One region of the Shinella sp. M31 genome, then DNA from elsewhere that is predicted to be linked to it. Evidence: predicted binding sites of a transcription regulator. Region 1 holds the regulator's gene; the other holds the start of a gene.
The links. Region 1 encodes LexA, which represses DNA repair genes until DNA is damaged. Its sites were predicted from a motif close to TGTTCNNNNTGTGTTCNG; they were not measured.
Positions count from the first base shown of each region.

Region 2: ACOZKU_RS08060 (DNA recombination protein RmuC) is a predicted target of LexA. The motif match lies at 2,501-2,518, and genes of this name have one in related genera.

Region 1 is NZ_JBLZPH010000095.1:13,282-17,705, reverse strand. It holds gene ACOZKU_RS16090 (beta strand repeat-containing protein) at 1-1,339, opposite strand, end outside; gene lexA (transcriptional repressor LexA) at 1,905-2,633, shown strand; gene ACOZKU_RS16080 (ComEC/Rec2 family competence protein) at 2,776-4,424, opposite strand, start outside.
Region 2 is NZ_JBLZPH010000049.1:42,131-46,554, reverse strand. It holds gene ACOZKU_RS08070 (methyl-accepting chemotaxis protein) at 1-40, opposite strand, end outside; gene ACOZKU_RS08065 (ribokinase) at 329-1,231, opposite strand; gene ACOZKU_RS08060 (DNA recombination protein RmuC) at 1,275-2,468, opposite strand; gene def (peptide deformylase) at 2,591-3,115, shown strand; gene fmt (methionyl-tRNA formyltransferase) at 3,145-4,089, shown strand; gene truA (tRNA pseudouridine(38-40) synthase TruA) at 4,089-4,424, shown strand, end outside.

The DNA.
Region 1 (4,424 bases):
TGTCCACGAGGCTGATGTCGCCGGTGGCCAGGATGCGGTCGGAATCCGCACCGCCGTCGATCGTGTCGTTGGCAAAGGCGTCGAGACCGCCCCCTTGGAACGTATCGTTGCCGGCATTGCCCGACGCGATGTCGTGCAGCGAATCGACCTGGATCGTATCGCTTGCACCGTCGCTGACGCTGGTGCGGATCAGTTCGTTCACTTCGCCGGTGATGCGGCCGGCGTCGCCGTCGGTATCGCCGCTATCCTGCCATACGGTGACGAATTTGCCATTTTGCAGGATGCCGAGGGCAGACAGAATGTCGCGGTCGAGACCTTCCGCCGCGATTGCGAATTCGCTCGCCAAGTTGGCCGACAAGGCATTGCCGTTCTGATCGAAGATGCGGGCGAAGATGTCATCGACAGTGCCGTTAAAGGGGCGCGTCCAACTGACGACGATGAAGCCGTTCGACAGGACGGCAATGTCGGGATCGACCTCGTCTACGGTGCTTGAGGTGTTGACCTTGATGAAACCGGTCTGGGCGACCCCGTTGGCGTCGAAAATTTCGAGCGTGATGCCATTGCCCAGCGTGCCGCCTTCTGCCCAGCCGGAGTCCGTGTAAACCACGGCCCAATTGCCGTTCGGCAGCGCCGCCAATGCTGATTGCGTGTTGTCACCGAAGCCATCGATCACGAAGTCTGCGGTGCGCAGGCTGCCGTCGGCATTGTAGATCGTGGCCCTGAGCGGCTGGTTGGCCGGGTCGGTGTCCGTATAGGTGACGACGAAGCCGCCATCGGCCAACCCGACGACGGACGCGTCGTTCTGGATGCCGACGGTCGCCGCATTGACTTGGGTGAAGCTGCCCAACTGGACGCCGGTGTCGCTGTAGCGGCCGAAGAAGATATTGCCTCCGAACGTAAAGCTGATGACGAAGCCGCCCCCGCTGAGCGCGCTGGTGATCGGGTCCTCGAAAGCGATCGACGGACCGCTCAGGGTCAGTTCGCCGCCGACAGCATTGCCGTCCTGGTCGAAGATGCGGCCGATCAGTTCGCTTTCGGCCGGGTTGTTGTCATCCCACACGACCAAGACGTTGCCATTGGCAAGCTTGGTCAGCGAAGGCTTTCCGGGAGGCTCAGTGTTGGCGTCGTCATAGGGGACGCGGAAACTGCCGACCTGATTTGAGTCGGCATCGTAGAAATCCAAGAGAATGAAGTTGCCGTTTGCGGTATTGTAAGCGGCGACGAAGCCGCCATTGTCGAGTCCCAGCACGTCCGGCAGGATTTGGGTACCCGGCGTGAACGTATTTACCCCGAACTGGGCGGTCGTGGTGGTCGTGGCGAAGGTGGTTGTGACGGTCATCGGTAACACTCCTGAACTGCTGTGATTGATCGGAATTCAGCGTGATTTCGGTAGAACCGCGGTTTCATGCGAACGCATTCAACAGCGCGCATCAGGCCACTCGACAAGAGAAAGGCCAGTGAACAAGACGACATCTTTGCTTGCGGAGTCGGGAACACGGGTGTCGTCAGCCCGTGTTGCATAGAGGAGCTGCCCATCGCAGATGGTTCGGTTCACAGAGAAGACAGAGAGGAAATCCCTTCCCCCAACGCGACGTAGTTTCGCGTTGAGGTGCTCCTTCAGTCCTTGAGCGCGTCGTTCTCAATGACGCCTCGAAATAAAGAACGCGCGTGAATCCGAGCTTATTCTATAATTATCTTTTTTTCTTACATTTGATATCCCACAGGACCCTAGTACGGCGCAAGGCAAGCCTCCCGCATCCCTTGACCGGTATCCGTGCCGTTCCTTTTGGCCAGTACGGGAGCACGGTTTCATCGCCATATTGTTTCAGCGGCCCCTTGCGGAACACATATGGAACAGATAGTGTCTGTTCTGGATTTGTTTCACGATTCTCGGTGGAGAGGCCATGCTGACGCGCAAACAACAGGAACTGCTCCTGTTCATTCACGAGCGTATGAAGGAATCCGGCATCCCGCCGTCGTTCGACGAGATGAAGGACGCGCTGGATCTCGCCTCCAAATCCGGTATCCATCGTCTCATCACGGCGCTCGAGGAGCGCGGCTTCATTCGCCGCTTGCCCAACCGGGCGCGGGCGCTCGAGGTCATCAAGCTTCCCGAAGCCTATTCGGCAAGCCAGCAGCCCCGTCGCGGCTTTTCACCCACCGTTGTCGAAGGCAGCCGCGGCAAACAGCCGGCGGCACCGACGCCCCCGCACCGGGTCGCAACACCGCAATCAGACGTCATGTCGTCTTCGGTCTCCGTGCCCGTCATGGGCCGTATCGCCGCGGGCGTGCCGATCTCCGCCATTCAGAACAACACGCATGACATCACCGTCCCGGCCGAAATGATCGGTAGCGGAGCTCACTACGCGCTGGAGGTCAAGGGCGATTCGATGATCGAAGCCGGCATCTTCGATGGCGACACGGTCATCATTCGCGATACCAGCAGCGCCAATCCCGGGGAAATCATCGTGGCGCTCGTCGACGACGAGGAAGCCACGCTGAAGCGCTTCCGCCGCAAGGGTGCATCCATCGCGCTCGAAGCCGCCAACCCCGCCTATGAAACCCGCATCTTCGGACCGGATCGCGTGAAGATCCAGGGCAAGCTGGTCGGGCTTATCCGGCGTTACAACTAAGCGAACCCTGCCGGAGGCGCTCGTGCTATAGCGCGCCTCTGAGAGTGCATACCTGCTTTCTGGATTGTGCGCCTTCATCAAGGCGCCGAGCCTGTGCGGTTCTAGGACTGGATTTGCCGGACCGGCCAACGAGGTGTTGAGCTCAAAAATCGCTCGGGCTGATCGCCTCGACGTCAATGAAGCCGCCGTGAGCGCCGCTTTGGCGACGGTCTCCCTCGGCGTTGCCGCTGGTGTAAGTTCCGGTTCGCCAGTCATAGGTGCGGTGGCGCGACCACGGGCGATCCAGCGTTTCAACGGCAGGCGTGATGCTGGCTTCGAGCATGAAGGGAGCATTTTCCTCCTCGGCGGCAATGATCTCCAGGGCTCCGGTTCGCCGCAGGTGTCGGGCGGTGATGAGCTTTGCACCGGAGCGGCACGCAGCGGTGCGAAGCGGCACCTGCGTGATGACGAGGTCTGCGAGATCGCAGGCCGTGCCGAGGAACGCGACGTCTTCCAGCGTGGCGATACGCCATTCGTTTGGTGAAACGGCCACGCAGAAAGCCTTGGTCTCGCAGACGAAACCCGCCTGCTTTGCCGCCGCGTCGAGCGCGGACAGCATGGCCGCTTTCGCCTTTTCGCGATTTGCCTTGTGGCGTGGCGATTTTCGTTTTTTCGTGGTTTCGTCAGCAGCATCCTGTACTTCGACCGTCAGCCCGGCGGTCTTTCGCATCGTCGGCTTGACGACCTCGTCCAGCCGCAGGGCCCGGCGCCATTGCGCATAGACGAAATCCGGCGGGCGGGCACGGTTCGTCGCAACCCCACTCTCGCGCAGGATGGCGACGAGGCGGCCGTCTTCCGAGACCAGAACCTCGGGCCTTCTGTGATCACCGGGCCGGAATGCGACGGCGATGCCGATCAGCACGAGCAATGTTCCCGCATGGCGAAGGCGCGTTCTGAGGATACAGACGAGCCCGCCGCCGAACCCGATCAGCAGAAAGGCGGCGAACGGGATGCGGCCGGTGACGATCTCGCCCTTCCAGCTCGCCACCCAGTTGGACAGGGCGATCATCCACTCGATCCCCTTGCCCATGATCGCGAAGGGAATGGCATCGAGCCCGAAAGGCATCAGCAGCACGGCGACGAGGCCGAAGGGCATGACGATGGCGCTGATGGCGGGCATGGTGAGGAGGTTGCCCGCCAGCCCATAGGCCGGAATCCGGTTAAAGTGGCCGATCGAATAGATCAGCGTCGAAAAACCGCCGATCAGCGAGGAGAGCACCAATCCGCCGAGGAAGCGGCCGGCCGAACCGCCGGCGGCCGGCAACACCCCGCCCCGGCTCTCCCGTTTCACCGGCCGCTCGCGCCATGCCGCATAGCCGGCGACAAGCCCCAGCGTTGCGGCATAGGACATCTGAAAACCGGGATTGGTGACCGCCGACGGCGTAATCACCAGGATGAGGATGGCCGAGAGCGCGACATTGCGCAGGCTGATCGCCGACCGGCCGAACAGCACGGCGACGAGCATGACGCAGATCATGATCCACGACCGAACCGCCGAAAGCGCCCCGCCCGAGACGAGAATATAGAGCGTCACCATGACGAGCGCCCCGGCGGCGGCGATTTTCTTTGCCGGATATCGCTCGGCAAAACCGGGGATCAGCGCCATCAGCATGCGTGCGCCGACGAGAAACGTGCCGGCCGCCAGCACCATGTTGAGCCCGGATATCGCCAGCACATGGGCGAGCCCCGCCTGCCGCAACGCCTCCACCGTTTCCGGGCTGATCGCACGCTGTTCGGCCGTCACCAGGGCGG
Region 2 (4,424 bases), on a different contig from region 1:
TAAGCTTCGTCGCGAGCGACTTGGCCTTGAACTTGAACATGAAATCCTCACGATGATAGACGTCCGCGGCGGACGGCCGCGAAGAAGCACATTCACTGGGCAGGGGATCTCCATCATGGAGGGCGGGGCGCAGGACCAGCGCCAGAGACGGCCGCTTCCTCGAAGGCGCGGCGTCTGAAGACTTCAGTAACCCATAAAATATTAATAAATAACCAAGCGTCGATGCTATGAACCGGCTCAACCGGTTGAATTCTCAGGCGTCGCGCGCAATGCGACGCCTGATTTGCCATCTGTGAAATCCTGGTGACGCCGCAGTTGTATTTCGTCCCTAGATATTCGCATCGACGGTTGCGGCGAAGGGGATCGACGGCTGGGCGCCCGGCTTGAGGCAGGCAAGCGAGCCTGCGACGGAGGCACGCCGCAACGCATCCTTGAAAGCGAGGCCGGCATCGAGCGAGGCGGCGAGATAACCGCAGAACGTATCGCCCGCCCCCACCGTATCGACCGGCTCGATGGCAAGGCCGGCAGCGCGGAAGATCTCGCCCTTGCGGATGGCGATGACGCCATCGGCGCCGAGCGTCACGATGATCGTCTGGCTGCTTTCGGCATGCAGCGCCCGCAGGGTCGCCTCGCGCGCCTCGTCGGTCAATTCGCCCTTGCCGACATAGAGATCGAATTCCGTCTCGTTGGCGACGAGGATATCGGCCATAGCGCCGAGACGGCGGGCGTCCGCGCCGAAGGGCGCGATGTTGACGATCGAGGTCACGCCCTTCTGTTTGGCGGCGACAAGGGCCGCCTCGATAGAGCTGTTCAATATCTCGAACTGCAGCATCAGATAGTCGCCGCGCGTCATGGCGCCGACCGTGCGGCGGGCATCCTCCCCGGTAACGGTGGCGTTGGCGCCGGGCACGACGACGATGACATTCTCACCGTCATCTTCGGCAACGAGGATATGGGCGGTGCCCGTGGCCTCGGCGGCATAGCGTACGCCGTTGAGATCGACAGCCGCATCGGCGAGCAGCGCGAGCGCCTGGCTGCCGAGACGATCATCGCCGACGGCGCCGGCCATGCGCACCATCGCGCCGGCACGACGGGCGGCGAGCGCCTGGTTGGCACCCTTGCCGCCGGCAGCAGTTGTGAAGCTTGTGCCCATGACGGTTTCACCGGGCTTCGGCAGGCGTTTAGGCGTGGCGATGAGGTCCATGTTGATGGAGCCTAAGACGGTGATCATGAGAGTTGCCCCTGTTGTTTCCGACGGACACTGCCTGAGGCGGTCAGTCCTCGTCAACTATCCTCAAGCGCAACTGGCCCGACCGGCTTTCAACTGTTGTTTCCGCCTGTGGAGAAGGCGCCGAAACTGTCTCGAATTCCAGTTCGCCGATGCGCGCGCCGCGGCGCGCAAGCTTTTCCGTCGATGTGAGAATCAGGTCCACGTCCTTCTGGGCGGAGGTAAAATGGCCGTGCAGCTTGCGCACCCGGTCATCGAGCCGCGTCAAATCGTCCATCAGCCTGACGACCTCGCCCTGGATGACATGGGCCTGCTCGCGCATGCGCTGATCCTTCAGGAGCGCCTGCAGCACCTGCACGGAGAGCATCAAGAGCGAGGGCGAGACGATGACGATGCGGGCGCGGTGCGCCTTCTGCACGACGGCTTCGAAATTCTCGTGAATACTGGCGAAGATCGATTCCGAGGGCACGAAGAGGAAAGCGGTGTCCTGCGTCTCGCCGGTCAGGAGGTATTTTTCCGAGATGTCACGGATATGGATTTCCATGTCGCGGCGAAACTGCTGGGCGGCGGCCTTGGCCGCCTCCGGCGAGCGCCCGTCCGACATGGCGTTCCAGGCCTCCAGCGGAAACTTCGCGTCGACGACCAGTGGCGGCTGGCCGTTCGGCATGCGGATGGTGCAGTCGGGGCGCACACCGTTGGAAAGCTGCGCCTGGAACTGGTAGGCGCCCGACGGCAGGGCATCGGCGATGATCGTCTCCATGCGCGACTGGCCGAAGGCGCCCCGCGTCTGCTTGTTGGAGAGGATCGCCTGCAAGCCGACAACGTCCTTGGCCAGCGACTGGATATTGGTCTGGGCCGTGTCGATGACGGCAAGACGCTCCTGCAGGCGGCGCAGGTTCTCATGTGTGGCGCGGGTCTGTTCGGAAATCGACTGGCCGAGCCGCTGGGTCAGCCCGTCGAGCCGCGTGTTGATCGCCTGGTTGGTCTCCGACTGCTTGGCACCGAAGACCTCGGCCATGGCGGCGACACGCCCCTGCATTTCCGTCTGCGCCTTCAGAAGCGCGGTGAACCGCAGCTCCGCCATCGCGGCCTCTTCGCGCCGGCGTGCCTGGCTGCGGCGTGCCGACAGCAGAGCAAATATGCCGAGAAGCACGGCCATAAGCAGCACCAGCACCGGGCCGGGACCACCGAACCGCGCGAGCAGAGAGGCGACGAGACTATCGAAGGAAGGATCAATCATTCGGCGACCATACCATGGTTTGCCGCGGAAAACAGATCATAACGTGAACAAATTCGATGTACCGACCGCCTCGGAACGGCCAAGCCGATTGAAAGCGCAAAAAAACCGCGCTAAGGAGGCGCATGACCATCAAGCCGCTGATTATCCTTCCCGATCCGATCCTTCGCCAGGTTTCGAACCCAATCGAGACCATTGACAGCGAGGTGAAGACGCTCGCCGACGACATGCTGGAAACCATGTACGATGCCCCCGGTATCGGCCTTGCCGCCATCCAGATCGGTGTGCCCCGCCGCATGCTCGTGCTCGACGTGTCGAAGGACGGCGAGGACAAGCAGCCGCTCGTCTTCATCAATCCCGAAATCGTCGCCGCCACGGATGCGCGGTCTGTCTATGAGGAAGGCTGCCTGTCGATCCCGGATTATTATGCCGAGGTCGAGCGCCCGGCCGGCATCACCGTCAAGCATCTGGACCGCGACGGCAAGGAACAGCTGACGCAGGCCGACGGCCTGCTCGCCACCTGCCTGCAGCACGAGATCGACCATCTGAACGGCGTGCTGTTCATCGATCATATTTCCAAGCTGAAGCGCGAAATGGTGATCCGCAAATTCACCAAAGCCGCGAAGATGCGCGGCAGCAAGGCGCTCTGAAGCCACCTTAACCTCACGGAGGCTGACCGATGGCCCTTCGCATTATTTTCATGGGCACGCCGGATTTCTCCGTTCCCACGCTAGCGGCCCTCAAGCAGGCCGGCCACGAGATCGTTGCCGTCTATTCGCAGCCGCCCCGCCCCGCCGGGCGGCGCGGCCTGGAACTGGTGAAATCGCCGGTGCATCAGGCCGCCGAGCTGCTCGGCATTCCCGTCCGCACGCCCGTCAACTTCCGCGACGACGCCGAGCGCGAGGCGTTTCGCGAACTGGATGCGGACGTAGCGGTCGTCGTCGCCTATGGGCTGCTGCTGCCGGAGGCGATCCTCTCGGGCACGCGTCTCGGCTGCTACAATGGCCATGCCTCGCTCCTGCCGCGCTGGCGCGGGGCCGCCCCCATCCAGCGGGCGATCATGGCGGGCGATTCCGAGACGGGCATGATGGTCATGAAAATGGACAAGGGGCTTGACACAGGCCCCGTCGCGATGACCAGCCGTGTCGCGATCACCGACAGCATGACGGCAGGCGAACTGCACGACAAGCTGATGCAAGTGGGCGGCAGGCTGATGGCGGACGCCATGGCGAAGCTCGAGGCCGGCGAACTGTCTCTGACGCCGCAGGCCGATGACGGTGTCGTCTATGCCGCCAAGATCGACAAGGCGGAGACACGCATCGACTTCTCCCGTTCGGCCAGGGATGTGCATAACCATATCCGCGGCCTCTCGCCCTTCCCCGGCGCGTGGTTCGAGTTGCCGATTGCCGGCAAGCCGGAGCGCGTGAAGGTTCTGGCCAGCGCCCTTGCCGCTGAAACGACCCGCAAGCCAGCCGGTACGGTGGTCGATGACATCATGACCATCGCCTGCGGCGATGGCGGCACAGTGCGGCTCGTGCGCTTGCAGAAGGCCGGCGGCAAGCCGCTCGAGGCCGGCGATTTCCTGCGCGGCACGCCCGTCGCGGCCGGCCAGGTCCTTTCCTGATGCCGCGCTATCGCCTGCGCATTGAATATGACGGCACGCCCTATGTCGGCTGGCAGCGGCAGGACAACGGTCCCTCCGTGCAGGGCGCCGTCGAGGCGGCGATCTTGTCGCTGACGGGGGAGACCGTGTCCATTCGCGGCGCGGGACGCACGGATTCCGGCGTGCATGCCATGGGACAGGTCGCGCATGCCGATCTCATGCGCAGCTGGCAAGACCACACGCTGCGCAATGCGCTGAACGCCCATCTCGGCATGGCGGGAGAACGTGTCGCCATTCTCGATGCGGCCGAAGTGCCCGACGATTTCGACGCGCGGTTTTCCGCGAAGAAGCGGCAC